Regions from separate parts of the Azospirillum argentinense genome, predicted to be linked through region 4. Evidence: riboswitches for the same ligand, from Rfam matches in the RefSeq annotation. Region 4 holds a riboswitch; each other region holds the start of a gene.

Region 1 (7,343 bases), on a different replicon from region 4:
ACCCGCGGGTCCGCCGATTCACGAACCGACATGCCCAGGCACTTGTCCCCGATGATCCAGCAGTGCAGGAGCGCGTGGACGCCCTCCTCCTCGAAGATCGGCGGGGTTTCCAGCCAGACCCGCCCTCCCGGATACTCGGCGCTGCCGGTGTCCGAAATGGTGCGTCCGTGCGCCGTCATGCGCTGGGCCGCGTCGTCGAGCCCGAACAGGCTGCGCTCGGTCACCGCATCGCAGCCGGCCAGCTCCTCGGGGTCGAGCGCGGCGCGGCACAGGTTCGGGTGGCGCGGGTAGAGCGACCACAGCGTCGCCAGCAGCCCGTGGTTCGACATCGGCCAGCACCACAGCGGCGACAGCATGCTCATGCCGCCCATCCGCAGCTTCTGCAGGAAGGCGTCGTCGGCCAGCCCCTGCCAGGGGTAGATCTTGGCCAGCCAGGAGGCCGCCCGCCCCTCGTCGTCGACGAAGCGCTGGCCGTCCCAGCCCAGGCTCTGCAGCGGCAGCAGATGCGTGGCGATCCCGGCCTCCGCCGCGGTGGCGGCCAGATAGACCAGCTCGCTCTCGCGCATCGGGTCGGGGGTGGCGCAAGCGAGATGGACGAGGCCGCGGCCCGGCATGCCCGCCGCCAGCTCCTCCCAGCGCTCCACCAGCCCCTCGTGCAGGCCGTTGAACTGGTTGGCGTCGCCCATCAGGGCCTCGCGCCAGTTGCGCTGGATGATTGAGGCGGCGAACAGCCCCTCCGGCGTGTCGTAGTTGCAGGCCAGCAGCTTGACCGAATCGCGCCCGTCATAGGCCAGCGTCAGCCGCCCGATCAGCGCGCCGGCCCGTTCGTTCAGCCGCCCCGCGGCCCAATAGTCGTTCCAGGAGGCCTCCAGCAGCCGCCCCACGCCGCCACGGACCCCCAGCCGGGCCAGCGCCCGCCCATCCACCGTCGCGCGCAGCGCCTCGCGCAGCATGGTGTGCAACTCGTCGGCGACGCTTTCGATCAGGTCGATCTGATGGGCGGAGAACTCGTACCGCACATCCTCGCGCCAGAAGGCGCCGGCGCTCATGGCACGGACGCCGTAGGGGTATTTGCGGAGCCCCGGACGCCAATCCGCACGGGGTTTCATGACTGCTCTGCGCATCGTGTGCTTACCGGGCCGCCGGATTCAATCCATGGTTTTGCCCCGCTGCGGCGCGCCGCTTGCGGCCGTCCGGGATTCGGTGGGGGCGGATCATTGCGGCGCAAACGCGCCAACACAAGCGCCTTGCGCGCCTGCCCCTCCGTTTTTCCACGCTTCCCCTCGCGGATCCCACAGGGCGGGTGGGGACGCCCGTCACCAAGCGCGGTCGGCAAGCCAGGCCGCGATGGCGCTCTCCATCGCCTCGGCGGTCGGATCGCCGTGCTCCGGCCCGGTTCCGACCATGGGAAGCCGGGCCGCCACGGCGATGTCCTCCGCCGGCGCGCCGGTTCCGACGAACAGGTCGCAGCGCCGCAGCAGGGCGCACAGCCCGTCGAAACCCAGCCGCCCCACCGCGTTCAGGCAGGCGCTTCCGGTTTCCCCGGCGATGCGCGCCGCGGCCCCCCGGGCGGCCTCATCGCCGACCAGGATCAGGGCGGTGTCGCCCCGCACGGCAAGCCGGCGGCACAGCTCCGACAGGCTGCCGGTGCCGACGGACGCGGAGAGGCCGACCGCGCAACGCCAGCGCGCCGGAACGCCCTCGGCCAGAAGCGCGGCGGCGGCGCGCTCGCCGGCGGGGGAGGTCCAGACCTCCGTGGCGGGGTCCGGCTCCCCGGTGGTCAGCGCCCCCAGCAGCCCGGCGGGAGTCGCCGCGACGTGGGTCAGGAAGGCGTCGGCGTAATAGCCGCGCACCGGCCGACCGACCCTGCAACCAAGGCGGAGCGGCGCCCCTGTATCCTGCATCAGGCGGTTGGCGAAGCTGGCATCCTCGCCCCGGTGGGGATTGATCGTGAGGTCGAAGGCGCCGCTGAACTGCTGGCCGATCTCCTGGCGCACGGCGGTCACCAGCGCGTCGTCGGGCGCTCGCCCCTTCAGCGGTGGGAGGGTGACGCGCTGGTTGACGTAGGGGCAGAGGGCAAACGCCGCCTCCGCGTCCGGCGTCGCGAAAACGGTGATCCGGGCCAGCGGCAAGGCCCGCCGCAGCTCCCGCAGGACGCCGGACGCCCCCAGCACGCCCCCCACCCCGTCCGGCAGGAACACGCCGACGCTGCGGATCAGGTCGGTCGGGAAGGGCGGCGGTTCACCGGGGACGAGCGTGCGGCGGCGAACGGCGGGTCCGGAGTTCCGCAGCAGCGCCACCGCCGGGGCGGTCGAGGCGCCCCGCGCCGGCGGCACGAAGCCCCAGGTTCCCTCGGCATCCGGGCGCGCCAGCGGCTCCACCATGGCATGCTCAGCCCGCGAGACGGTCGCCGCGTCGGTCACCCAGGGGAAGAAATCGCGCAGCGGGAGGGTGCCGTTGCCGACCGCTCGGCCCGCCGCCTGCAGGGCGTCCCACCGACCGACCGCGCCGTCGTAGCCGTAATAGATTTCCTTGAACGCGACCTGCTCCCGCGTCGCGTAGGCGAAATGCTGGAAAACCAGCCCGCCCGCCGCCGTCTCCTCGTGCAGGAAGGGGTTGGCCGCGCCGAGTTCGAGGTCCGACCCGTCGGGCTGCGGGCGCATCAGCCGGGGCGGAACGTGCGAGTGCCAGAAATCCCCCGGCCGGTACCGCCAGGTGCGTAACCATTCGTAGGCGCGGTAATTGCCGTACTGGTCCAGCCGGTCGAGGACCAGGGACGGGCCGACGAAGAAGTGGCAGAGGTAGAGAGCCGCCGTGCGCGACGGCGAATCGAGGAACATCCGGCGCGCCCGGGTGATCTGCTCCGCCGTCCACAGCTCGTCCGCATCGATCTGCCAGAGCAGGCAGTCCTCCGTCATGGCGGCCAGCGGCGCGGTCACCATTTCCACCTTGCCTTGCCAGAACATGCCGGGCGGCTTGCGGTAGACCGACACGCGCCCGGGCTCCTCCGCGGCGATGCGGTCGAGATACTGCGACGTCCCGTCGCTGCTGCGGCCGTCGCGGTGAAGATCCTGCGGAACGCGCCCACCCCGCTGCGCGCACCAGGAGGAGTCGCGGACCTGCTCCGCCACCCCTTCCACGACGTGCCAATGCCAGGGGAAGGGCAGTTGGCGGAACACCTCCAAGTGGTAACGAATGAAGGGATCGCCGTTCAGCACGATGGTCAGGAAATGAACCGGTAGCATGCCCGCAACCCCGTCCTTCGCCCGTTGATCCGGCCTCGCGCAGTCCGCCGGACCTTGTCGGTTCCGTGGGAGCGGTGTCAAGGAAGCCGTGCGACTCCCCCGATGGGTCGCCATCCCCCTCTTGACGGCGGGGGACCCCGCCCCTACCCTGGCGCCGGTTATGGTTCCCCGCGCCCTCCGGTCGCGGGGCTAAGAGGGAAGCCGGTGCGCCGCCCCGCAGGGGGAGAAACGGTCAATCCGGCGCTGCCCCCGCAACTGTGAGCGGTGAGCGGCCTCGTCCTTTCCGTGTCACTGGCGCCGCCTGCGGGAACGGGCGCCGGGAAGGCCGGACGATGCCGCCTTGACCCGCAAGCCAGGAGACCTGCCGTAACCGAACGTACGTCCTCGGGCGGGGTGCCCCGGTGGTCGCTTGCCGATGTCCGGTCCGACGGCCGCCCGTCTTCCGCAAGCCGTCCCTCCGGTGCGCCCATCCAAGGGGACCAAGGGGGTTGCGATGCCGGTGCCTGCCAGCAACGACGCCCCTCCCAACGCATGGCAGACTCGGAAAGGGCATAGAGCATGCACATCGAACCCGGCGTCGTGGACGGCGCCAAGATCGCTCTCAGCTACGCGACGGCCGCCGGCGGCTTCGCGATGGCCGGCAAGCTGGCGCGCGACGACGTCCGCAACAACGGCGGGGTCGCGCCGCTGGTGCTGCGCAGCCTGATCGCCACCGCGCTGGTCTTCAGCTTCTTCGAGGTGTTCCCGCACCACCCCGTGGGCGTGTCGGAGGTTCACCTGATCCTCGGTTCGACGCTGCTCCTGCTGTTCGGCGCCGGTGCGGCCTCCATCGGCCTCGCCGCCGGCCTGCTGATCCAGGGCCTGTTCTTCGCGCCGTTCGACCTGCCGCAGTACGGCATGAACGTCACCACGCTGCTGGTCCCGCTGTGGGGCATCAGCCTGCTGGCGAAGCGGATCGTTCCCGACGCCACCCCCTATGTCGACCTGAAGTACTCGCAGGCGCTGGCCCTTTCCACCGCCTACCAGGGCGGCATCGTCGCCTGGGTGGCCTTCTGGGCCTTCTACGGCCACGGCTTCACCGCCGAGACCATGACGGAAGTCGCCTCCTTCGGCGCCGCCTACATGACCGTCATCATCGTCGAGCCGCTGGCCGACCTCGCCGTGCTGGCCGTCGCCAAGGCGCTGCGCCGCCAGAGCCAGGGCCCGCTGTTCAACATCCGCCTGCACCAGGGCGCCTGACCGGCGCCTCGGACCGGATGGTTCGCAGGAAGGGCGGCGGGGATGACCCGCCGCCCTTTTCCGTTTCAGGTCAGCGGACCGGTCAGATCACCAGCTCGCCCTTGCGGATCGCCGCGTAGCGGCGGTTCACCGCGCCCCAGTCGACGACGTTCCACCAAGCCGCCAGATAGTCGGCGCGGCGGTTCTGGTACTTCAGGTAATAGGCGTGCTCCCATACATCGTTGCCCATCAGCACGGGCACGCCCTCCATGGCCGGCGAATCCTGGTTCGGGCGGGCGGCGATGGCAAGCTTGCCCGACGACGGGTCGGCGGTGACGAAGACCCAACCGCTGCCGAACTGCCCGGCGCCCGCCGTGTTGAACCGCGCCTTGAAATCGTCGAAGCCGCCGAAGTCGCGCGTGATGGCAGCCCCCACCTCACCGTCCGGGGCGCCGCCGGCGTTCGGTCCCATGATGCTCCAGAACATGCTGTGGTTCGCGTGACCGCCGCCGTTGTTGCGCACCGCGGTGCGGATGCTTTCCGGCAGTTCCGGCACACGCTTCAGCAGGTCGGCCAGCGGCATCGCCTGAAGGTTGCCGTGGTTGGCGAGCGCCTTGTTGAGGTTGTCGACGTAAGCCTGATGGTGCTTGTCGTGATGCACGCTCATGGTCGTCGCGTCGATGTGCGGCTCCAGCGCGGCGGGCGCGTAGGGCAGCGGCGGCAGCGTGAATCCCTTGCCGCCCGGAGTTTGGCCAGCCGGAGTTTGGCCCCCTGTTGTTTGGGCCAGGACGAAGCGCGGCGCCACGGCCAGCACCAGCGCGGCGGCTCCGGCGGAGAGCAGCAATTGGCGGCGATCCAGGCGAACGGACATGAGACCTCCCATTGTGTGTTTCGTGCCGAACAGCGGGGAAGCGACAGCCTCAGTGCGCCCCGCGCCTCACTCAACAGGGCAATGGGCGTACTCACTCGGTACCGGCGTACGGAGCGCCGCCCGTTTCCTACAAGCGGGCCTTTCCAGCCGGCCCGGCGGACGCCGAGCGGGCCATTCCCATCGCCACGCTCCGCCAGCGCCCCAGATGGAATCGGGAGGGTGCGGCCGCCGGCTTCCGGATCGGAGTCACCGGAGCCGTCCCCGCCGCCTCATGGATGTTGCGGGCGCGGCGCTCCCGCAGAAGCAGGCGCATCACCTCCTCCTCCGTGACGGGGCGCCCGGCCCTGGCCGAGGCGAGGCTGGCGGTGTCCTGGAGCGCGGCGACCTGCGCCAGCGTGCCGGTCAGCCCCTTGGTCGCGGCGGTGTCCAGCGCTTCGCGATGAATGGCGAGGATGAACGGCTTCAGCCCGCGGTCGGGCGTTCCGTGCGGCGGTGTCGGCATGGCGGACGGGCTCCGGGGATTCGTTCGATTGGGTAAGCCATCATCCAACCGATAACGCCGCCGCGGCAAAGGCCCCTATGGATTAGCCCTGCCGGTTGCCGAACCGGCGGCGCGCGTCACAGCGTGATCAGGCCGTAGGCCAGCGCGGTGGAAACCGCCTGGATGGTGGTGGCCGCGTTGAGTTTGCGTCGGGCGGATTCGATCTGCTTCTCCACCGTCTTCACATGCGTGCCGAGCCGGTGGGCGATCTGCTGCGGGCGCAGGCCGACGGCCAACCACAGCAAGCACTCGCGCTCGCGGGGGGCCAGCGGGAGGGCGTCGCGCACACACCCTTCGCGCAGGCGGACGTCGAAGGCGTGGACGATGCCGGAAATCGCCCGGCTGTTCTCCCACCAGATTCGGTCGAACCCGGCCCAGGACAGGTGCGCCGCGCACAGGCCAAGCGCGCTGACTCCCAACCCGTTGTTGAAGCGCATGGGAAGCGTGACGCCCGTGGTCATACCGAAGGCCCAATCGATGTCGAGCGAGCGTTTGCCCGCCGGGCTGATCCCGTCCAAGCGGGAGGTGTCGCTCCACAGCAGGGGGGCGGTTTCCACCCTGGCCGCCCGCACGAACTCGTCGCACCAGTACAGCCCGCCGGACATCTTGGCGTCCATGTAGGCGCCGCCGAAGCTGGTCAGCATGATGTCGTGCGTGCGCCCGGTGTCGGCGAACGCTTCGGCGCCGTACACCAGGGCGGTGACGCCGAAGCCCGCCAGATGGCGGTGCAGCCGCGCCCACAGATCGTCCACGTCGGCCGCCTGCTGGAAGTCCTCGGCAGCCTCCCCCAGCACACGGCCGGGCATGTCGTGAGCGGGGGTCATGGCCGGCTTCCCATGCGGCGGAAACTCCAGAGCATCGTGCTCAGGTAAACGAGGAACAGCAGAAAGCTGCTTTCCATCAGCCCTTGCGGAGGGTGCCAGTCCATGGCCATGCCGTGCAGAAGCGGCCCGACCAGCGCACCGAAGGCGTACAACGTGCCGAAGGCGACGTTGGCGGTGGCGAGGTCGACGCCCCGGAAGCGGTCGGCCAGCATGGCCAGCGCCACGGTGTACAGGCTGCCGGCCGCGCCACCCCAGACGAGCATGGCGGCCATCAGCGCTTGCGGCACGTCCAGCGTGGCCGGCAGGATCAGGGGGACCGCCAGCCCGGCGACCCCGCAGGCGGCCAGCACCCCGGGCTTGCCGACGCGATCGGCGAGCGCACCGACCGGGATCGGGAACAGCAGCGCGCCGATCAGGAAGGCGCTGACCGTCCCCGCCGCCCAGTCCTCCGACAGGCCGGCCGTCACCGCGTAGACCGGCATCAGCGTGTAGGGGACCGATTCGAACAGCCCGAAGATCAGCGCCGTCATCACGGCGACGGAAGCGCTCAGCTTGGCCAGCGAAATCCGGGGCGCCCCGGTGATCCGCGGCGGCGCGGCCTTCGCAACGGTCAGCATGACCAGCGCGACGCCGACCAGCGCCTG
Region 2 (7,343 bases), 790 kb from region 4:
GGAGGAGGTGCTGGACCTGGAGAAGGCCGGCGTCGGCGTGATCCAGATCGACGAGGCCGCCCTTCGTGAAGGTCTGCCGCTGCGCAGGTCCCAGTGGCAGGCGTATCTGGACTGGGCGGTGGAGTCGTTCCGCATCACCGCCAACGGGGTGGCGGACGAGACGCAGATCCACACCCACATGTGCTATTCGGAGTTCAACGACATCATCGCGTCGATCGCGGCGATGGACGCTGACGTCATCACCATCGAGACCTCACGGTCGGACATGGAACTGCTCGACGCCTTCGACGACTTCAAGTACCCGAACGAGATCGGTCCCGGCGTCTACGACATCCACTCGCCGAACATCCCGACCGAAGGGCACATCGTCGATCTGATGAAGAAGGCGGCCGAGCGCATTCCCGCCGAGCGGCTGTGGGTCAATCCGGACTGCGGTCTCAAGACCCGCCAGTGGGCCGAGGTGCTGCCGGCCCTGACCAACATGGTCAGTGCGGCCAAGACCCTGCGCGCCACCATCGCCTGACGTGGTCCGCACGGGGGCAAGCGGCCGGACGCCGCTTGCCCCTGTGTCTTTGCACCCTGAAGCTGCTGATGGCGGAACTTGCCTGGTAGCCGCGTCCTTTGCAATATACGCAGACCGCTTGTTTGGATGACCGCTGACATTGCCAAGATTTGCAAGGTGTTTTCAGTGAGTCGGCGAATTTTGCAAATGGGATTCCTGGTATGGCCAAGGCGTTCATGGGGGTGCGGCTGCAGCGGCTGCGCGAGGAGCGGGGGCTGACCCAGACAGCCCTGGCCCGCATCCTGGAGATTTCGCCGAGCTATCTGAACCAGCTCGAACGCAACCAGCGGCCTCTGACGGTGCCGCTGCTGCTGCGGATCAACGCCGCCTTCGGCATCGACGTCCAGATCTTCTCGGAGGACGAGGAAGCCCGGCTGGTCGCCGATCTGCGAGAGGCCCTGTCGGAGGCCGGAACCGGCGAGACCATCGCCATGGCCGAGATCAAGGCGCTCGCCACCAACATGCCGGCGGTCGGCCGGGCGCTGGTGGCGCTGCACCGGCGCGGGCGCGGGCTCGCGGAACGGCTGGATGCGCTCGCCTCGGGGATCGTCCCAGCCGGGCCGGACAGCGGGCGGCCGCCGCCGATGCCCTACGAAGAGGTGCGCGACTTCTTCTACCGCCATCACAACCACATCGCCGCGCTGGACGACGCGGCGGAACGGCTGTTCGGCGAGGCCGGTTTGGAGATCGGGGCGGTGGACCGCGGGCTGGAACGGCTGCTGGCGGACCGCCACGGCATCCGCACGCTGGTGACCGACGACACGGCCATGCCGGAGGGCGCGCTGCGCCAGTATGACGGCGATGCCCGGACGTTGCGGATCGCCCGGTCGCTGGAGCCTGGCCGCCGCGCCTTCCAGATGGCGACCCAGCTCGCCTTCCACCAGGAACCGGCCCTCCTGCTCCGGCTGGTCGAGGAGGGACGCTTCTCCGGCCCGCAGGCCCGCTCGGTCGCCCGCATCGGGCTTGCCAACTATTACGCCGGCGCCGTGGTCATGCCCTACCGCGCCTTTCAGGAGACGGCGGAGGCCGTGGCCTACGACATTGAGTTGCTGGGACAGCGCTTCGGCACCGGCTTCGAGACCGTCTGCCACCGGCTGAGCACCCTCCAGCGGCCGGGGATGCCGGGCGTTCCCTTCTTCTTCGTCCGGGTCGATCGCGCCGGCAACATGTCGAAGCGCCAGTCCGCCACCAGCTTCCACTTTTCCCGTGTCGGCGGAACCTGCCCGCTGTGGAACGTCTACGAGGCCTTCTCGACGCCCGGTCGTCTGCTGACCCAGTTGGCGCGGATGCCGGACGGGCGGGCCTATCTGTGGATCGCCCGCACGGTGGTCCATGGCCGCAGCGGTTACGGCGCGCCGTCGAAGAGCTTCGCGATCGGACTCGGTTGCGACATCCAGCACGCCGGCCGGCTGATCTATTCCCGTGGGCTGGCGCTGGGCGATCCCGACGCCGCCACGCCGATCGGGGCCGGTTGCAAGGTCTGTGAGCGTCCATCCTGCCCGCAACGCGCCTTTCCGCCGATCGGACGCACCGTGACGGTTGACGAAAGCCTCAGCCGGTTCGAACCTTATCCGGTGGCCCAGCCTCCGGTTTGATCGAGGACCCGCAGCATGGTTGCCGATGGCGCCGGCGTTTGGAAAAGTCGTTTTCTGGACATCCATCTTTGCGGGCGGACGGTGGCGGTGTCTCATCAGCGTTGCCTGGAGGAATGCTTCGGCCTGAGGGCGCGTGAACGGGAGTTGCGCCGGCGCATCCGTTCGGCGCTGAAGCGGCTTGGACCGCTCGAAGGACCGGCGCACGCCCACGTCCTGACGCTTGCGCCAAAGCCCGAGGCCGTGGCGACCGTTCCGGCAGCCCTGGCCGGCCTTGACGGTGCGATCGAGCGGATCGCGAAACGCCCTTTCTCTCCCCGTCAGATCGAGGAGGCGTTGGGCATCACCGCCCGGGAACGGTTGCGTTGGACAAAGGACGGGCGGCTGCCGCAATCGGGGTCGGCAACCATCATGAGGGGGCAGCGGATTACCCTCAGCACTTACGCGGTGGACACGGTCGCCAAGCTGGCGGGTGACGCCTCCATCATCGACGATTGGCGGCGAACCGACCGGGTCGGCTGCCTCGGCTGAGGCTGCGCCGGAGCGGGCGGTGACCCATGGCGGTGGCTTGCCCAACCTCCGCGCCGGCCCTGAGGAGGCAGCCCCCGCCATCCGTATGGCTTGACAGGCTGCGGGCTTCCCGCTACTTCATCTTGCGTTACGGTTCTCTGGATATCCAATATCTAGGGCTAAGAGGGAAGCCGGTGCGTCGTCACCCCGGACGGGGAATGGCGGCAATGCCGGCGCTGCCCCCGCAACTGTGAGCGGAGAGCGGTTTCGTCGTTTCAGCGTCACTGGTGCCCCCCATCCGTTGCGGAATGGGCCGGCGCCGGGAAGGCCAGACGAAACCGCCGTGACCCGTGAGCCAGGAGACCTGCCGTAACCGAATGAACGTCCACGGGCGGGGTGTCCCGGTGGTGCGCTTGCCCCCGCGCGGCGTTCCCGTCCGCGTTTGCGCAAGTCGTGCTCCCGTGCCTTCCCGCCGCACAAGAACAAGGGATCACGGATGCCGGCGCTCGCTCAAGACCTTGCCCAGGACTTCGCCAACGGCTTCGACCGTCACGGAAACCTGCTGACGCTGCCTCGCCGGACGCCCGAGCGGTCCGGCGGTCGTGCCCCGGCGGAGCGCTGGACGCCGCCCGATCCCTCCGTCATCCGCATCGACCGCAGCCGGGACGCCCTGCTGACCGCCTTTGGCAAGGCGACGCTGGACGACCGTTACCTGTTGCCGGGGGAAAGCTATCAGGACCTGTTCGCCCGAGTCGCCGCGGCCTATGCCGACGACGCGGCGCACGCCCAGCGCCTGTACGACGCGATTTCCCGCCTGTGGTTCATGCCGGCCACGCCGGTTCTCAGCAACGGCGGCACCACGCGCGGCCTGCCGATCTCCTGCTTCCTCAACGCGGTGCCTGATTCGCTCGACGGGATCGTCGACATCTGGAACGAGAACGTCCGGCTGGCCTCCAACGGTGGTGGCATCGGCACCTATTGGGGCGGGGTGCGCTCCATCGGTGAGCCGGTGAAGGGCTGCGGCAGTACGTCGGGCATCATTCCCTTCATCCGTGTGATGGACAGCCTGACGCTGGCGATCAGCCAGGGCTCGCTGCGGCGCGGCTCGGCCGCCGTCTACCTGGACATCCACCACCCGGAGATCGAGGAGTTCCTGGAGATCCGCAAGTCGTCGGGCGACTTCAACCGCAAGAGCCTGAACCTGCACCACGCTGTCATCGTCACCGACGCCTTCATGCAGGCGGTGCGCGACGACAGGCCCTTCTCGCTGATCAGCCCTAAGACCGGCGCCGTCCTGAAGCACATCAACGCCCGTCAGGTCTGGCAGAAGATCCTGGAAGCCCGCATGCAGACCGGCGAGCCGTACCTGCTGTTCGGCGACACGGTGAACCGCGCCCTGCCCAAGCACCAGCGCGACCTCGGCCTGCGCGTCTCCACCTCCAACCTGTGCAGCGAAATCACCCTGCCGACCGGCAAGGACCATCTGGGTAAGGAGCGCACGGCGGTGTGCTGCCTCGCCTCGATGAACCTGGAGACCTGGGACGAGTGGAACGGCGAGGAGGGACTGGTCGAGGACGTGCTGCGCTTCCTCGACAACGTGCTGACCCGCTTCATCGAGGAAGCGCCGGAGGGGATGGAGAACGCCGTCTATTCGGCGATGCGCGAACGCTCGGTCGGGTTGGGGGTGATGGGCTTCCACTCCTTCCTTCAGGCGCGGGGCATTCCCTTCGAAAGCGCCATGGCCAAGGTGTGGAACCTGCGCTTCTTCCGCAAGATCCGCCGCGACGCCGACGCCGCCTCGGTCCTGCTGGCCGAGGAGCGCGGCGCCTGCCCGGACGCCGCCGAACGCGGGGTCAAAGCGCGCTTCAGCCACAAGCTGGCGATCGCGCCGACCGCCTCCATCAGCATCATCTGCGGCGGCACCAGCGCCTGCATCGAGCCGATCCCGGCCAACGTCTACACCCACAAGACGCTGTCCGGCTCGATCAGCGTGCGCAACCCGCATCTGGAGAAGCTGCTGGCCGCCAAGGGCGCCGACCGGCCGGAGGTCTGGCAGTCGATCATCGAGCACGAGGGCTCGGTCCAGCATCTCGACATTCTGACCGCCGACGAAAAGGCGGTCTTCCGCACCGCCTTCGAGATCGACCAGCGCTGGATCATCGAGTTCGCCGCCGACCGCACGCCCTTCATCTGCCAGAGCCAGTCGATCAACCTCTACCTGCCGGGCGACATCGAGAAATGGGACCTGCACATGCTGCACTGGACCGCCTGGGAGAAGGGCCTGAAGAGCCTCTATTATTGCCGCTCCAAGTCGGTGCAGCGCGCTGCCTTCGCTGGCAAGGACCGGGCGACGGGCACGACGGAGATCCAGGCAACGTCGCGCACCGATTACGAGGAATGCCTCGCCTGCCAGTGATCGTCGGCCCTCCCGTCCGCCGCCCGTTCCCTTGCCATCACGGACCCCTTCGCATGAGCTCGCTTCTCCACATCAACCCGGTCAGCCTGATCGGCACCGGCCGCGTCGGCCTGTTGCAGGGCTCGGCCGCCTACAACGTCTCCCGCTACCCCTGGGCCTACGCCTACTGGAAGAAGCAGCAGCAGGTCCACTGGATGGGCGAGGAGGTGCCGCTGGGCGAGGACATCAAGGACTGGACCTCTGACCGCGTCACTGACGGCGAACGCAACCTGCTGACCCAGATCTTCCGCTTCTTCACCCAGAGCGACGTGGAGGTCAGCGACAATTACCTGAAGCGCTACATGCCGATCTTCCAGCCGCTGGAAGTGCAGATGATGATGGCCGCCTTCACCAACATGGAGACGGTGCACATCGACGCCTACGCCCTGCTGCTGACCACCATTGGGATGCCGGAGACCGAGTTCGCCGCCTTCCGCGACTATGCGGAGATGCGCGACAAGGCCGACTACATGCACAGCTTCGGCGTCGGCACGGTGGCCGACGTGTCGCGCACCCTGGCGATGTTCGGCGCCTTCACCGAAGGGATGGCCCTGTTCGCCAGCTTCGCCATGCTGCTGAACTTCCCGCGCCACAACAAGATGAAGGGGATGGGCCAGATCGTCACCTGGTCGGTGCGCGACGAGAGCCTGCACTGCGAGGGCATCATCCGGCTGTTCCACGAATGGAACCGCGAGACCGGCGCGATGACGCCCGCGGTGCGCGACGACATCCTGGACGTCTGCCGCACCATGGTCGGGCTGGAGGAGCGCTTCATCGACCTGGCCTTCGGGCTGGGCGCGGTGGAGGGCATGACGCCCGAGGACATCCGCGCCTATGTCCACTACATCGCCGACTGGCGGCTGACGCAGCTTCGGCTGCCGACGCTCTACGGCTATTTCAAGCCGGTGGACGGCGGCTACGAGCCGGCGAAGCCGCACCCGCTGCCCTGGCTGGTGGAGATCCTGAACGGGGTCGAGCACGCCAACTTCTTCGAGCAGCGCGCCACCGAATATTCCAAGGGTGCGACCAGCGGCCAGTGGGACGGGGCGGATGGCGTCTGGGCCGCCTTCGACCGTCTGCAAGCGCCCGGCACGGCGACGCCCTGAAGTCGGTGGAGCGCGCCGACATCCGGACGCGGTCTTCGCAAATTTTGCCAATTTGCAAGTTCCCCTCGGCAAATCTCCACCTTTTCAGCCATTCCCGGCGCGGGGTTCCGTTCCGATGATGCGCGTGTCGGTAGACGACGGGTCGGACAGGCCTGCCGTCCGCCGACAGGCAGATCTCGAACAGGGAACCACCCGATGTCCATGACCGCGCCCGAGACGGCAGCGCTTCCCCCCTTCAAGCCCAAGAAATCCGTGGCCCTTTCGGGTGTCACCGCCGGCAACACCGCGCTCTGCACCGTCGGCAAGTCCGGCAACGATCTGCATTACCGGGGTTACGACATCCTCGACATCGCCGAGCGCTGCGAGTTCGAGGAGGTGGCGTATCTGCTGGTGCATGGCAAGCTGCCGACCTTCGCCGAGTTGAAGGCCTACAAGGCCAAGCTCAAATCGCTGCGCGGCCTGCCGACCAACGTCAAACAGGCGCTGGAATGCCTGCCGGCCTCGGCCCACCCGATGGACGTGATGCGTACCGGCGTGTCGGCGCTGGGCTGCGCGCTGCCGGAAAAGGACGATCACAACGTCCCCGGCGCCCGCGACATCGCCGACCGCCTGATGGCCTCGCTGGGCTCCATGCTGCTCTACTGGTACCACTGGTCGAGCAACGGCCGACGCATCGAGGTCGAAACCGACGACGAGTCCATCGGAGCCCACTTCCTGCATCTGCTGCACGGCCGCAAGCCGTCGGCGCTGTGGGAGCGGGCCATGCACACCTCGCTGATCCTCTACGCCGAGCACGAGTTCAACGCCTCGACCTTCACCGGGCGGGTCATCGCCGGCACGGGTTCCGACCTGTACTCGGCGATCACCGGCGCCATCGGCGCCTTGCGCGGGCCGAAACACGGCGGCGCCAACGAGGTCGCCTTCGAGATCCAGAAGCGCTACGACACCCCCGACGAGGCGGAGGCCGACATCCGCCGCCGTGTCGAGAGCAAGGAGGTGGTGATCGGCTTCGGCCACCCGGTCTACACCGTTTCCGATCCGCGCAACGACGTCATCAAGGGCGTCGCCCACAAGCTGTCGGTGGACGCCGGGTCGACCCGGATGTTCGACATCGCCGC
Region 3 (7,343 bases), 810 kb from region 4:
TGGCCGAGAAGGATACATCTATGTGTCTGGCCTGTTGTTCCAGCCGCTGGCTGCTGGCCTTGACCTTGTCATCGTTCGCCCGCCCTGATGGGTCCTGCCTTGGCCGCCCTCCGGAGGAGGACAAGGAGCCCGTCCCCGCCGCGCCGGCGGAACCCGGGAACGCTGACGTCCAGCCTTCCGAGCCGATGAACCCGGCCTGACCCAAAGCGGGGCTTTTTCGCAAGGGGTTGGAGGTGCGCCTCATGCCGTCCCGGCCGCATGGGCTTTTTGAACCAAGCCAAAGAATCCGCGGACGGGTCCACGACCGATTTGGCGTCATCGGGTAAGCGGGACGAGCGTTTCATCCATTCGGTCGACCGGCACGCCAGCATCCACCGAGACGATCCCCGGCAGCATCCGTTTACACGGCAAGGTCGCCGGCCTCGGGCTCGACCATGAGCTGGAGGAATTGATCATGCTGTTTCGTGATGTCGGCAAAGATGTGATCGCCATCCCGCAGCCGAGCCATGCCTGGCTGTCAGGCCAGTTGCTCCGTGCCTGGGGCAACGGGATCTTCGCTCCGGTCATACCCTACGAGGAGGTCTGCCTTGGGGCGGAGCTGCATGACATCGGCTGGCTGTCCTGGGAAGCCGCCCCGACGCTGAACCCCCAGACCGCCCGCCCACACAGCTTCCAGGAACTCGGCGCCGCCATCCATACGAGCCTTTGGACGGAGGGTGTGCGCCGCGCGCTCGCGTTCGGGCGTTATCCGGCCCTTCTCGTCTCGCTGCACGCCGACACCATCTACGGCAGCCTTTTCAACTTCGCCAAAGCGCCGCCGGAGGATGCTGCGCTGGTTCGCCGCTTCCTGGACGACCAGCACCGCTTCCAAAGCGCCTGCGTCGAGGCGATGACGGACAACCCCCGTTATGCGACGATCCTCTCCCCGCAGGCGATCGAGCGCAACCGATTGCTCGTCGCTGCGGTGGACCGCATGTCTTTGCAGATCGGATGGGGTCTCACCAGCGAAGCGTGCATTCCCAATGTCCCGACCATTGGCGAGGCCCGGACGGAAATCCGCCTCCACTCACTGTCTGGCGACCCGGCGGAACTGGTCGTCGATCCCTGGCCCTTCGCTGCCGACCATGTCGAGGTGGTCTGCGAGGGACGGCTCCTGCGCGGCCGTTTCACCGACGAGCGAGCGATGCGTCAGGCGCTGGATAATGCGGAGACCGTCACCATCCCAACGGTGTTGAGGCACCCGTAACGCCGATTCCCCGCTCGGGCTGGAGCCTTATGGAGTGTTCGGCGTGATGGGTGCGCCGACCCGCAACAGGTTGCCGTCCGGATCGATGTGGGCAAACTCGCGCAGGCCATAGGGCGTGGCGGCGATCGCGGTCAGGCGGCCATCGACTTCGGCGGCCTGCCATGCCGCATGCAACGCGTCAACGTCGTCGACGTAGAGATAGCAGGCCGCAACCGAGCGTGCTGGGTCCAGGTCGGGAACCCGCGCCAGGTGGAGGCTCACGCTGCCCCAGGCAAGAAACCCGTAAATGGGATCGGCGGCCGCTTCCTCGTAAGCGGTCGCCTCGAAACCAAGACGCCGGTAGTGGGCGAGCGCCGCACGGACATCCCGGACTGGCAAAATCGGTGCTACCCTCGCGAACTGAACAGCCATTGCCCTTTTCCCTCCAGTCTCCAACCACAGTCCATGATGCAGAAGCAGCGCGGCGGACCACAAGCTTGAGGAGGCTGATCGGTAGGGGTTCGAAAGCGGCATTGTGGCGAAAGGAGAACTTGGCGCTTCGCTTCCGTTCGTTCGTCGATTGGCGGGTGCCCGCACAGGGCGGTGCTGCAACATCACCCCAATGTGAAGGCTTCGTGCACGGCGGACTGGACGGAGCCGCCGAGGACTGCACCACCACCCGCTACATGGATCCAGTCGCCGATCGTCACGGCTCCAACCGCATGGCGCGGCGTCGGCATCGGCGCATGGTGTTGCCAGCTGTCGCTGCCCGGATCATAGCTTTCCATCTGCCCGAACACTTTTGCCTGCCGCGGTACCCCGCCGTTGAGAATTCCGCCTTCTCCCCCCATGGCGAAGAGGCGGTCACGGTAAACGACAAGCCCATGGCCCGACCGGGCCGTCGGCAACGGCGCCCGCATCTCCCATGTGTCCCGATCCGGGAGGTAAACGTGGTGCAGATCGGTGTTGTACTCGAACGTGTTGAAGCGGCCGCCAACGACGTGGATCGCGCCGGCATGAACAACGCACCCGACATGATCGCGCCCCCCCCGGGAGCGGTTTGCGGGCCGACCAGCGATCGGTCTTTGGGTCATAGACTTCGTGCCAACCGACGCTCGCCCGTTCGCTGGCCGGCTCCGATGCGCCACCGATCAGATGAATGGCGCCATCGAGTACCACAGCCGCCGCACCGCGGGGGCGTGGCAGGGGCGCAATGGGGGTCCAGGCGTTGGTGGCCACATCGTAGGCGTAGGCGTTCGTATCGGACCGCCGGTTTTGCTCGATGAACCCGCCAAGCGCGTAGACGCGGCCAGCTTCTGCGGCGACCGCGACATGGTTGGCGCCACGCGGCAAGGCAGCGCCCTCATACCAGAGGTCGGCCACCGGGGTATAGATGTGGTGGTAGGCCCGATTGACGGCACCTTCGCCATAGCCGCCCACGACATGCATCCGTTCCGCACTGACGGTGGCCCAGGCCATTTCGCTGCGTGGGATCGGAAGCGCGGCGCGGCTGACCCAACGACCCGGCGGGCCGGCCGGAACTGGACTGTCGAAGACACGTTGCGCTTCCTGATCCGGCGTCAGATGGTGCGGCATGCCACCTTGGAGGCGAGCATAGGGGTCTGCGGCGGGCCGCAACTCCGGCAAGGGCGATTGCGCGTGTGACAATGGCACCCGGACAGCACCAAGCGCCAAAGCTCCAGCACTTGCGCCAAGGAATGTCCTGCGATCCATGTGACCTCGCTTTCTGCCTGTGTTGTCGTGATGACCCCGGTTTCGCCATGGAGGCCCACCGCTTTGCACTGTTCGCAGATTTGCAGGATCATCGTTCCTGATTTCAGCCGTTTTAGCCATCGACCAGAACGCCCATCCATATAACGTGCGCGTCCGACACCTTGGAACGCGTGGTTGCAGGCGGATGCACACATGAACACCATCCCTCCCACCGCAGAAAGCCAGTTTCTCTTTCCAAACGGACGGGAAACCCGCTGCCTTGAGATGATTTTCCCCGAGCAGGCCAACCATTACGGCACGCTGTTCGGAGGCACGGCCCTCAGCCTCATGGGAAAGGCCGCCTTCATCACCGCCAGCCGCGCCGCCCGCCATGCGGTCGTGATGGCCTCCTCAGAGCGGATCACATTCCATACCCCCGTCATGGTCGGCCAACTGGCCGACTTGGTCGGACGGGTCGACACGGTCGGGAAACGGTCGATGACCGTCCATGTCTCCCTCGTCGCCGAGACTTTGGCGACCGGGGAGCGCCGGCTGGCTGCCGAGGGATGGTTCGTCCTGGTCGCCGTCGACGGTCAGGGGCGGCCGGTTCCAGTCCCGGCCTTCCAAGACATCCAGCACGGCACGCAGCAGGGATGATCCGGAAAGCCCCCGGCGCGACGACTGGGAAAGACGAGGGTGGACACCGTGAAGCCTTGAGGCCTCCGACCGAAGCCAGCCGCGGGATGTCCGGACGCGCTTGATGCCGCCATCGTCGCAACAACGGTGGCGCTCGGCGCAGAGAAACATAAAGATGTCTTTATGTTTCTCTTGACAGGATTGCGGCGTTGCGGTTGGATCGCGGCGTCATGGTTCTGCCGGTTCCGCTCGGGGCCGGGAGCTAAGAGGGAAGCCGGTGCCGCCAGATCCGATGGCCAGTCCGGCGCTGCCCCCGCAACTGTAAGCGGAGAGTCATTTCGTCGCCTCAGCGCCACTGGTGCCTCGTTGGGCACCGGGAAGGCCGGACGGAATGGTGCCGACCTGCGAGCCAGGAGACCTGCCGTGACCGTTCGTTCGTCCTCGGGCGGGGTGTCCCGGTGGTCGCGTGGGCCGTGTCCAGCGTCTGTCGCCGGTCCCCTCTCGTGCGCCTGCTTGGGTTTCCTTTCCCGGACGTCCTTCTCACGACACCGATCCGCTGGCCGAGCGCTTGGCCGGACAGGGGAGAACCATGCCGATCGTCTTCTGCAGGCTCGGTTACCCGTTCATGGGACCACGCCGCGACGTGAGCCGAGAGCGGCGTTGGACATCCGTCGGGCCGGAGCGAACGCCGCCGCCGAGGCCGCCTGCCGGCCTTCGATCACCCTTCCGCTTGTGGAGAAACCGTCTTGGCCGGCTGCGGCACCTATGTGATCACCGTCCGGGGTTTTGTCGCCCCTTTCCAGATCGGGGTCTACGCCCACGAACGTGGCCGCCGTCAGCGCTTGCGCATCGATGTGCGGCTGGTCGTCGAACGCGGCCGACCGCGTTTCCTCGACGACGTGGCGACCGTCCTGTCCTACGAAGGGTTGGTCCTGGCGCTGGAGAAGCTGGCCGACGGGCCACACACCCAGCTCCTGGAATGCCTGGCGGACCGCATCGGCGACCTCTGCCTTGCCGACCAGCGCGTCGTCGAGGCCGAGGTGTCCATCGAGAAGCCCAACGTGCTCCCGCAGATCGATTCGGCCGGGGTGACCATCACCTACCGGCGGGACGCCGCCGCTCAAGCCGCGCCGGGAGAGCAGTGATGACCGCCCCTCTGTCCGCACCGCCGTCGATCAGCTTCGAGTTCTTTCCGCCGAAGACGGAGACGATGGAGCAGGGCCTGTGGCAGTCGATCCGGCGGCTGGCCCCATTGGCTCCAAGCTTCGTGTCGGTGACCCACGGGGCCGGCGGTTCGACCCGCGAACGCACCCACGCCACCGTCTGCCGAATCCAGGACGAGACCGGCCTTCCGGCGGCAGCGCATGTCACCTGCATCGGCGCGACGCGGGACGAGATCGACGCCATCGCCCACAGTTACTGGAATGCCGGCATCCGCCATCTGGTGGCGCTGCGCGGTGACCCGTCGGACATGCCCGGCGGCGGGCGTTGCGAACCGTCTCCCGGCGGCTACGCCTACGCCGCCGATCTGGTGACGGGAATGAGGCGCATCGCTGATTTCGAGATCTCGGTCGCCGCCTATCCGGAGTCCCACCCGGAAGCGCCAAGCGCGCAGTTCGACCTGGACAATCTGAAGCGCAAGGTGGACGCTGGGGCGACTCGTGCCATCACCCAGTTCTTCTTCGACAACGACGTCTATTTCCGTTTTCTCGACCGCTGCGCCGCGGCGGGCATCCATGTGCCGGTGATTCCCGGCATCCTGCCGATCACCAACGTCGCCCGTGCCGTGGAATTTGCTGCCAAATGCGGCGCCTCGATGCCGGCCAGGCTGGTCGAAACCTTCGAAGGGTTGGACGACGACCCAGAGACCCGCAGGCTCGTCGCCGCGACGGTGGCGGCGGAGCAGTGTCAGGCCCTTCAGGCTCAGGGCGTCCGGGATTTCCACCTCCACACCCTGAACCGTTCCGACATCACCCTCGCCACCTGCCACATGCTGGGGATAAGGGCCGCGGTTCCGGTACCGTGATCGCCACACGCGCCACGGCTACGCCGCCTTCGGCGCGTAGCCGTGGCGCTCGTTGAGGATGCGCAGCAGGTCTACCGCCGCCTCGCTGATGACGGTGCCCGGCGGGAAGATCGCCGTGGCGCCGGCGGCGTGGAGCGCGTCGTAATCCTGCGGCGGCACCACGCCGCCGACCACGATCAGAATGTCGCCGGCCCCGTGGCGCTCCAGCTCCGCCTTCAGTTGCGGCACCAGCGTCAGGTGCCCCGCCGCCAGCGAGCTGACGCCGACGATGTGGCAGTCGTTCTCCACCGCCTGCCGCGCGGCCTCCTCCGGCGTCTGGAACAGCGGCCCGACGTCCACGTCGAAGCCCAAGTCGGCGAAGGCGGTGGCGATCACTTTCTGGCCGCGGTCGTGGCCGTCCTGGCCCATCTTCGCCACCATAATGCGCGGGCGGCGGCCATCCCGCTCGGCGAACTCCGCCACCAGCGCCCGCACCCTGGCGATGGCGTCGGACTGCCGCCCCACCTCGCCGGCGTAGATGCCGGTGATGGTGCGGATCTCGGCCTTGTGACGGCCATACACCTTTTCCAGCGCGTCGGAGATCTCGCCGACCGTGGCGCGGGCGCGGATGGCGTCCACCGACAGGGCCAGCAGGTTGCCGTCGCCGGCGGCCGCCGCGTTGGTCAAGGCCTCCAGCGTCTGGCGGCAGCGGATGGGATCGCGCTCGGCGCGCAGCCGTTCGAACTGGGCGATCTGCTGGGCGCGGACGGCGGAGTTGTCCACCTTCAGCACCTCGATGGCCTCCTCCTGCTCCAGCCGGTACTTGTTGACGCCGACGACGGTCTGGCGGCCGGAATCGATGCGGGCCTGGGTGCGGGCGGCGGCCTCCTCGACGCGCATCTTGGGGATGCCGGTCTCGATCGCCTTCGCCATGCCGCCGGTCTCCTCGACCTCGCGGATGTGGCCCCAGGCGCGGGCGGCCAGTTCGCGGGTCAGCCGCTCGACGTAATAGCTGCCGCCCCAGGGGTCGATCACCCGGCAGGTACCGCTCTCCTGCTGGAGGAAAAGCTGGGTGTTGCGGGCGATGCGCGCGGAGAAGTCGGTCGGCAGCGCCAGGGCCTCGTCGAGCGCGTTGGTGTGAAGCGACTGGGTGTGGCCCTGCGTGGAGGCCATCGCCTCGATGCAGGTGCGCGTCACGTTGTTGAAGACGTCCTGCGCCGTCAGGCTCCAGCCCGAGGTCTGGGAATGGGTGCGCAGCGACAGCGACTTGTCGCTCTTCGGGGCGAACTCCTTGATCAGCTTGGCCCACAGCATGCGGCCGGCGCGCATTTTGGCGACTTCCATGAAGAAGTTCATGCCGATCGCCCAGAAGAAGGACAGGCGCGGCGCGAACTGGTCGATGGTCAGCCCGGCGGCCAGCCCGGCACGCGCGTACTCCACGCCGTCGGCCAGCGTGTAGGCCAGTTCCAGGTCGGCGGTCGCCCCCGCCTCCTGCAGGTGATAGCCGGAGATTGAGATCGAGTTGAACTTCGGCATGTGCTGCGAGGTGAAGGCGAAGATGTCGGAGATGATCCGCATCGAGGGCTTGGGCGGGTAGATGTAGGTGTTGCGGACCATGAACTCCTTGAGGATGTCGTTCTGGATGGTGCCGCTCAACTTGTCGGCGGTCACCCCCTGCTCCTCGGCGGCGACGATGTAGCCAGCCAGCACCGGCAGCACCGCGCCGTTCATCGTCATCGACACCGACATCTGGTCGAGCGGGAT
Region 4 (7,343 bases):
CGCCCGTCCAGCCCGGCCAGCAGGGCGATCATCTCCGCCTCGCCGCAGGCGTCCAGCGCCGGGGCGACGTCCTCGGCCGTGGCGAAGCGCGCGACGGCGGCGAGCAGGCGGGCGCGGCGCTCCGGCTCCGGCGTGGTGCCGAAGACGTGCAGCCCGTCGCGGATCTGCATCTCCTTGATGTCGCAGAGATGGGCGTCGAGGCGGCTGAGGATGGCGTCGGGGTCGTCGTCGGGCCGCAGGTTGCAGTCGGCGGCGACGCCGGATGTCCAGGCCAGATCGAGGATGGTCTGGCGCAGCGTGCCCAGCCGCCGCGGGTCCAGCCCGGTCGCCATCGAATATTCGTCGATGGCCGTTTCAAGTGCGGCGAGGTCGCCGTGCAGCCCGGCCTCGACCGGCGGCGGGGTCAGGTGGCCGATCAGGACCGCGCCCAACCGGCGGCGCGCCTGCACCCCCTCTCCGGGGTTGTTGACGATGAAGGGGTAGAGGCAGGGCAAGGGACCGGCGACGATCTCCGGCCAGCAGTCGGCGGACAGGGCGACGGCCTTGCCCGGCAGCCATTCCAGCGTCCCGTGCGCGCCCACCTGCACCAGCGCGTGGATGCCCAGGACATGGCGGAGCCAGAGGTGGAAGGCGAAGTAGCCGTGGCTGGGCGGCGTCTCCGGGTCGTGGTGCTGGGTGGTGGTCAGCGGACCGTGGCCGCGGCTCGGCTGCACGGCGACGGCGACGTTGCCGCAGGCCAGCACCGTGAAGCGGAAGGCGGTGCCGTCGGAACGTGGGTCGGCCTCCTCGTCGCCCCAGGTGGCGGCGATGCGGGCGCGGGTCTCGGCGGGGACGAGGCGGCGGTAGTCCTCAAAGCTCAGCGCGGCGGTACTCCCGCCGGTCAGCGTCTCCATCAGGGCGGCGGGGCCGTCGGGAAGCCCGTCGAGCCCATAGCCCTCGGCGCGCAGCCGTTCCAGAATGCCGACGACGCTCGCCGGGGTGTCGAGGCCCACCGCGTGGCCGATGCCGCCGCCCGGCCCCGGATAGTCGGACAGCACCAGCGCCAGCTTGCGCCCGGCCCTTGGCGTGGCGCCCAGCCGCACCCAGGCGGCGGCCAGATCGGCGGCGAAGGCCACCCGGTCGGGCACCGGGCGGATCAGCGTCGGAGCGAACTCCAGGTCGGGGTCCAGCGCCCCTTCGGCCTTGAAGGCGATGGCACGGGTCAGGATGCGCCCGTCCATCTCCGGCAGCACAACGTTCATGGCGAGGTCGGATGGCCCCATGCCGCGGGCGGAGCCGCGCCAGCCCTCCTCGGGCGTGGTGGACAGCACGGCCTGAAGCACCGGCGTGCCGTTGGCTTCCAGTGGCGACCCGTCCTCGCGCGCCGCCGAGAAGCCGGTCAGGTTCATCACGACGGCGGCGTCGCGGGCGGTCAGGGTGGCGCGCATCCAGGCGGCGCAGTCCGGTTCCTTCAGGCTCGCCACGAACAGCGGCAGCGGGGCGAGGCCGCGCGCGGCCAGCGCGTCGCACAGCGCGTGCACCGGCTCCAGGTCGCCGGCCAGCAGGTGGGAGCGGTAGAATACGACCGGCGCGCAGGGGCCGGTGACGTGGCCGGACCAGCCCTCATAGACGCCAAAGCGCGGCACCGGCGCCGGTTCGCGCCAAGGGCGGTCCTGCCCGGCCAGCGTGGCGGCGTAGGCCAGCAGGTTGGCCATGTTGTCCGGCCCGCCTTCGGTGAATCCACGCCACAGCCGTTGCGCCGCCTCCGCCGGAACGGTGCCGTAGCCCTCCAGGGCGGGGTTCGGCTGGGCGCAGCCGGGCAGCACGGCCAGCGCCACCCCGGACTCCCGGCAGGCGGCGGCGACATGGTCCAGCCCGTAGCGCCAATAGCCCGCCCCGCCGAGCAGCCGCAGAACGACCAGCTTCGCCTTGCGGATCACGGACTCGACGTAAAGGTCCACCGACAGCGGGTGCCCCAGCCGCGCGAGATTCGCCAGCCGCAGGGTGGGCAACGTGTCGCGATGGCGCTTCCAGCAGGCGGCGAGCGCCGTCAGATCGCTGTCGGAGAAGGACAGGACGACGAGGTCCGCCGGGCTCTGCCCCAGATCCACGGCCTGGGGGCCGGCGTCGAGGTCTTCCTGGCGGGCGGCGAGTAGGTGCATGGCGAAAGTGCTTTACGAAAATCCCCTCTCCCCTCTGGGGAGAGGGTTAGGGTGAGGGGGTTGCGCGTGGCGGAACGCCCGGCGTAAGCGCAACCCCCTCACCGGCCCTGCGGGCCACCCTCTCCCCAGAGGGGAGAGGGTTGTGAAGGCTAAAAATCACCCCAGCGCCGCGGACACGGCGTCGCGGTCCAGGCCCGTCTCGCCGATCACCACCAGACGGCTGCGGCGCGGCTCGTCGGGCTTCCAGAAGCGGTCGAAATGGGTCTGGATGCGCGTTCCCACGCCCTGCACCAGAAGGCGCATCGGCTTGCCCGGCACGTCGATGAAACCTTTCAGGCGCAGCACGCCATGGGCGGCGGCGACCCGCTCCAGCGTCTTCGCCAGCGCCGCCGGGTCGGGTTGCGGGCCGAGTTCCACGACGAAGCTGGTGAAGTCGTCGTGGTCGTGGCCCTCCTCCTCGTCATGGTGGCTGGGGCGGTTGGCGAGGTCGTCCTCGGCCCCGGCGCCGACGCCGAGAAGCACCACCGGATCGACCCTGCCGTTGCTGGCGCGCAGGATCTTGGCCTCGCGCCCAGCCCCGCCCTCAGCCATGCCGCCCTCGGCCATGGCGGCGCGGATCAGGTCCTCGACCTTGGCCAGATCGGCGGCATCCACCAGATCGGTCTTGTTCACCACGATCAGGTCGGCGCAGAGGAGCTGGTCCTCGAACACCTCCTCCACCGGGGTCTCGTGGTCGAGTTGCCCGGCCTCGGCGGCCTGGGCGGCCAGCGCCGCCGGATCGGGGGCGAAGCGGCCCTCCGCGGCGGCGGCGGCGTCGACCACCGCGACCACCCCGTCCACCGTCACCCGGGTCTTGATCGCCGGCCAATGGAAGGCCTGGACGAGTGGCTTCGGCAGGGCGAGGCCGCTGGTCTCGATGATGATGTGTTCCGGCGGCTGCGGGCGGGACAGCAGCTTCTCGATGGCCGGGACGAAATCGTCGGCGACGGTGCAGCACAGGCAGCCGTTCGCCAGCTCGATCACGTCATCCTCGGTGCAGGTCGGATCGCCGCAGGCGCGCAGGATTTCGCCGTCGATGCCGACGTCGCCGAACTCGTTGATGATCAGCGCCAGACGGCGCCCGCCGGCCTGCTCCAGCAGGCTGCGGATCAGCGTCGTCTTCCCGGCGCCGAGAAAGCCGGTGATGACGGTGGCCGGGGTCTTTCCGGCGGTCAGCGGGCCGGTGGTCATGATCTGGCTTCCTTGTCTCCGCCACACCCGGCGGATTGGATGAGTGTCGGTCCGGCGGCAGGTTTCCTGGCTTGCGGGTCGTCGTCGCGCCTCCCGCCTTCCCGGCCTGTCGGCCCGTGGCATGTCCGGAGGCCGACTCGCCGCACACAGTTGCGGGGGCAGCCGCGGCCTTGGACCCCATCCGGGTCCGCACCGCATTCCCTATTATCCCCGCGCCTTCACGGCGGCCGGGGCACCGTCGGAGGCGCAGAATTGCAGGCGGACCCCCGATTTGCAAGCGGCCATTTGGCGCCCGGAAACCGTGTCGCCGAACCCGGAGCGCTTCGCCCATGCCGCCGTCGGTGTGTCGGAAGATCGGTACAGTCTGTCTGGAAAGCTGACACTCCGGACGGTATGGGACGCCCACGGTCTCATAGGGGGAAATAAACGATTTCAAGGGCTTGTTCGAATCTTCCGCAGTTGGCATGTTCTGTGCTTATATCAGCCTAACCAAAAACGCGGACCGGCAGACGACGCGGACGAACAGGGAGGGAAAAACGGCACCCATGGCCGACGACATCATTCTGGAAGCGCGTGGACTCTCGAAGGAGTTCAAGGGCTTCATCGCGGTGAAGGAGGTGAATCTCCAGGTCCGCCGCGGCACCATCCACGCGCTGATCGGCCCGAACGGCGCCGGCAAGAGCACGGTCTTCAACCTGCTGACCAAGTTCCTGACGCCGACGCGTGGCCAGATCCTGTACAAGGGGCGCGACATCACCGCCATGAAGCCCGCCGACGTGGCGCTGCTCGGCATGGTGCGGTCGTTCCAAATTTCCGCGGTCTTCCCGCACCTCAGCGTGCTGGAGAATGTCCGCGTCGCGCTGCAGCGCCCGCGCGGCACCAGCTTCCATTTCTGGAAGCCCGAGGCCAGCCTGCACGACCTGCACGACCGCGCCGAGGAACTGATCGAGGCGGTGAACCTGACCCCCTGGGCCGGCCACACCGCCGCCGAGTTGCCCTACGGCCGCAAGCGCGCGCTGGAGATCGCCACCACGCTGGCGCTCGACCCGGAGGTGATGCTGCTCGACGAGCCGCTGGCCGGCATGGGCCACGAGGACATCGAAGGCACCGCCGCGCTGATCAAGCGCGTCTCCGCCGACCGCACCATCCTGATGGTGGAGCACAACCTGTCGGTCGTCGCCCACCTGTCGGACACCATCACCGTGCTCCGCCGCGGCGAGATCCTGGCGGAGGGCGCATACGACGTCGTATCGCGCAACCCGCAGGTCATGGAAGCCTACATGGGGACGGGTGAGGTGGGCCATGCCTGACGGCGCGAATGTGAAAACGGCCATGCTGGAGATCCGCGACCTCCAGGCCTTCTACGGCGAAAGCCACGTGCTGCACGGCGTCAACATCGACGTGCGCCAGGGCGAGGTGGTGACCCTGCTGGGCCGCAACGGCGCCGGCAAGACGACGACCATGCGCTCGATCATGGGCATCGTCGGCAAACGCAACGGTTCGATCCGCTTCCAGGGCAAGGAGCTGATCGGCATGGCGCAGCACAAGATTCCCCGCCTCGGCATCGGCTACGTGCCGGAGGAGCGCGGCATCTTCGCCTCGCTCAGCGTGGACGAGAACCTGATGCTGCCGCCGGTGGTCAAGTCGGGCGGCATGACGGTGCCGCAGATCTACGAGCTGTTCCCGAACCTGCAGGGCCGCGGCACCACCCAGGGCACGCGCCTGTCGGGCGGCGAGCAGCAGATGCTGGCCATCGCGCGCATCCTGCGCACCGGCGCCGACCTGATCCTGCTCGACGAGCCGACCGAGGGGCTTGCCCCCGTCATCATCGAGCAGATCGGGGTGGCGGTGCGCAAGCTGAAGCAGCGCGGCTTCACCATCGTGCTGGTGGAGCAGAATTTCCGCTTCGCCGCGACCATCGCCGACCGCCATTACGTGATGGAGGAAGGCCATGTCGTCGACATGATCCCCAACGACCAGCTCGCCCAGAACATGGACAAGCTCCACACCTATCTGGGTGTCTGACCAAATCACCCCCTCTGCCGAAAACACGCAAAACAAAGCCAATCGAAGGGAGTTCGAAATGCTCAAGACGTTGCTTTGCGGGACCGCATTGCTGGCGCTGACCGCCGGGGCCGCGCACGCCCAGGTCTCCAACAACGTGATCAAGATCGGCGTGATGAACGACCGGTCCGGCATCTACGCCGACCTCGCCGGCGAAGGCTCGGCCATCGCCGCCCGTCTCGCGGCCGAGGAGTTCGGCGGCAAGATCGCCGGCGCGCCGATCGAGATCGTCGTCGCCGATCACCAGAACAAGGCCGACATCGCCGCCAACACGGCGCGCGAGTGGATCGACGCCGGCAACGTGGACGTCATCGCCGACGTGCCGAACTCCGCCGCCGCGCTGGCCGTCCAGGGCATCACCAAGGACAAGAAGCGCATCTTCCTGATGTCCGGTCCGGGCTCGACCGACCTCAGCGGCAAGTCCTGCAGCCCCTACGGCTTCCAGTGGACCTACGACAACTACGCCATGGCCGCCGGCACCGCCCGCGCGCTGGTCGAGCAGGGCAAGAAGAACTGGTACTTCATCACCGCGGACTACGCCTTCGGCCACTCGCTGGAGGATGAGACCTCGAAGATGGTCAAGCAGCTCGACGGCAAGGTCGCGGGCAACGTCCGCCATCCGCTGGGCAACGCCGACTTCTCGTCCTACCTGCTCCAGGCCCAGGCCTCCAAGGCCGACGTGATCGGCCTCGCCAACGCGGGCGGCGACGCCACCAACGCCGTCAAGCAGGCGTCGGAGTTCGGCATCACCCAGTCGGGCCAGAGCCTCGCCGGCCTGCTGCTGTTCATCAGCGATGTCCACGCGCTGGGCCTCCAGGCCTCCCAGGGCCTGCTGCTGACCACCGGTTTCTACTGGGACATGGACGAGCAGACCCGCGAGTGGACGAAGAAGTTCGAGGCCAAGGCCGGCCGCAAGCCGACCATGGTCCAGGCTGGCGTCTACTCCGCCGTCCGCCACTACCTGAAGGCGGTCGAGGCGGTCGGCTCCGACGATCCGGACAAGGTCGCCGCCAAGATGCGCGAGACCCCGGTCGCCGACATGTTCACCAAGAACGGCAAGATCGCCGCCAACGGCCGCATGTTCCACGACATGTATCTGGCCCAGGTGAAGACCCCGGACGAGTCCAAGGCCCCCTGGGACTACTACAAGATCGTGAAGACGATCCCGGCCGAGCAGGCGTTCCTCGACCCGGCCAAGAGCGGCTGCGCGCTGGTGAAGTAAGGGTCTGAGTTTTTAGACGGGCACCCCTCCCGGCCTCCCCCCGCTTCGCAGGGGGAGGGTTGGGTGGGGGCCTCCTTCTGACATCAATCAAAAAATCAAAAGTCCGATACACAGGGAGGGACGGTCATGTTCGACTTGCTGGGGGTGCCGCCCCAGGTCCTGTTCGGCCAGCTTCTGCTCGGCCTCATCAACGGGTCCTTCTACGCGCTGCTCAGCCTTGGGCTGGCGGTCATCTTCGGCATGCTGAACGTCATCAACTTCGCCCACGGCGCGCTCTATATGATCGGCGCCTTCGTGGCGTGGCTGCTGCTGACGAAGCTCGGCCTCGGCTACTGGTGGGCGTTGGGCCTGTCGCCGCTGATCGTCGCGCTGCTGGGCGTGGTGCTGGAAAAAACCATGCTGTCGCGGCTCTACAAGCTCGACCATCTCTACGGCCTGCTGCTGACCTTCGGCCTCGCCCTGATCATGGAGGGCGCCTTCCGCCATTTCTACGGCGTGTCGGGCCAGCCCTATCCGATCCCGGACGCGCTCAAGGGCGGGCAGAACCTGGGCTTCATGTTCCTGCCCAACTACCGCGGCTGGGTCGTCGTCGCCTCGCTGATCGTCTGCTTCGGGACGTGGTTCGCCATCGAGCGGACGCGGCTCGGCGCCTATCTGCGGGCGGCCACCGAGAACCCGGTGCTGGT

The links. Region 4 has a riboswitch for cobalamin ahead of cobW (cobalamin biosynthesis protein CobW). Riboswitches for the same ligand answer to the same signal wherever they lie in the genome.
Region 1: it holds a riboswitch for cobalamin, as region 4 does, so the genes downstream of both, ABAZ39_RS30230 (energy-coupling factor ABC transporter permease) here and cobW (cobalamin biosynthesis protein CobW) in region 4, are expected to answer to the same signal.
Region 2: it holds a riboswitch for cobalamin, as region 4 does, so the genes downstream of both, ABAZ39_RS15885 (ribonucleoside-diphosphate reductase subunit alpha) here and cobW (cobalamin biosynthesis protein CobW) in region 4, are expected to answer to the same signal.
Region 3: it holds a riboswitch for cobalamin, as region 4 does, so the genes downstream of both, ABAZ39_RS15840 (dihydroneopterin aldolase) here and cobW (cobalamin biosynthesis protein CobW) in region 4, are expected to answer to the same signal.

The regions. Positions count from the first base shown of each region.
Region 1 covers NZ_CP007797.1:202,606-209,948, reverse strand. The annotation lists gene ABAZ39_RS30240 (glutathionylspermidine synthase family protein) at 1-1,109, opposite strand, end outside; gene ABAZ39_RS36375 (glycosyltransferase family protein) at 1,317-3,245, opposite strand; cobalamin riboswitch at 3,390-3,628, shown strand; gene ABAZ39_RS30230 (energy-coupling factor ABC transporter permease) at 3,804-4,484, shown strand; gene ABAZ39_RS30225 (superoxide dismutase) at 4,567-5,334, opposite strand; gene ABAZ39_RS33575 (hypothetical protein) at 5,462-5,836, opposite strand; gene ABAZ39_RS35220 (helix-turn-helix transcriptional regulator) at 5,953-6,699, opposite strand; gene ABAZ39_RS30210 (MFS transporter) at 6,696-7,343, opposite strand, start outside.
Region 2 covers NZ_CP007794.1:364,141-371,483, forward strand. The annotation lists gene metE (5-methyltetrahydropteroyltriglutamate--homocysteine S-methyltransferase) at 1-523, shown strand, start outside; gene ABAZ39_RS15875 (short-chain fatty acyl-CoA regulator family protein) at 724-2,157, shown strand; gene ABAZ39_RS33075 (hypothetical protein) at 2,173-2,685, shown strand; cobalamin riboswitch at 2,799-3,050, shown strand; gene ABAZ39_RS15885 (ribonucleoside-diphosphate reductase subunit alpha) at 3,161-5,080, shown strand; gene ABAZ39_RS15890 (ribonucleotide-diphosphate reductase subunit beta) at 5,134-6,225, shown strand; gene prpC (bifunctional 2-methylcitrate synthase/citrate synthase) at 6,427-7,343, shown strand, end outside.
Region 3 covers NZ_CP007794.1:350,513-357,855, forward strand. The annotation lists gene ABAZ39_RS15820 (DUF3891 family protein) at 455-1,246, shown strand; gene ABAZ39_RS15825 (bleomycin resistance protein) at 1,274-1,657, opposite strand; partial or broken gene ABAZ39_RS37830 (Kelch repeat-containing protein) at 1,840-2,959, opposite strand; gene ABAZ39_RS15835 (acyl-CoA thioesterase) at 3,224-3,595, shown strand; cobalamin riboswitch at 3,790-4,014, shown strand; gene ABAZ39_RS15840 (dihydroneopterin aldolase) at 4,321-4,719, shown strand; gene metF (methylenetetrahydrofolate reductase [NAD(P)H]) at 4,719-5,600, shown strand; gene scpA (methylmalonyl-CoA mutase) at 5,619-7,343, opposite strand, start outside.
Region 4 covers NZ_CP007794.1:1,159,024-1,166,366, reverse strand. The annotation lists gene cobN (cobaltochelatase subunit CobN) at 1-2,141, opposite strand, end outside; gene cobW (cobalamin biosynthesis protein CobW) at 2,298-3,371, opposite strand; cobalamin riboswitch at 3,411-3,626, opposite strand; gene ABAZ39_RS19435 (ABC transporter ATP-binding protein) at 3,917-4,681, shown strand; gene ABAZ39_RS19430 (ABC transporter ATP-binding protein) at 4,674-5,396, shown strand; gene ABAZ39_RS19425 (ABC transporter substrate-binding protein) at 5,455-6,657, shown strand; gene ABAZ39_RS19420 (branched-chain amino acid ABC transporter permease) at 6,784-7,343, shown strand, end outside.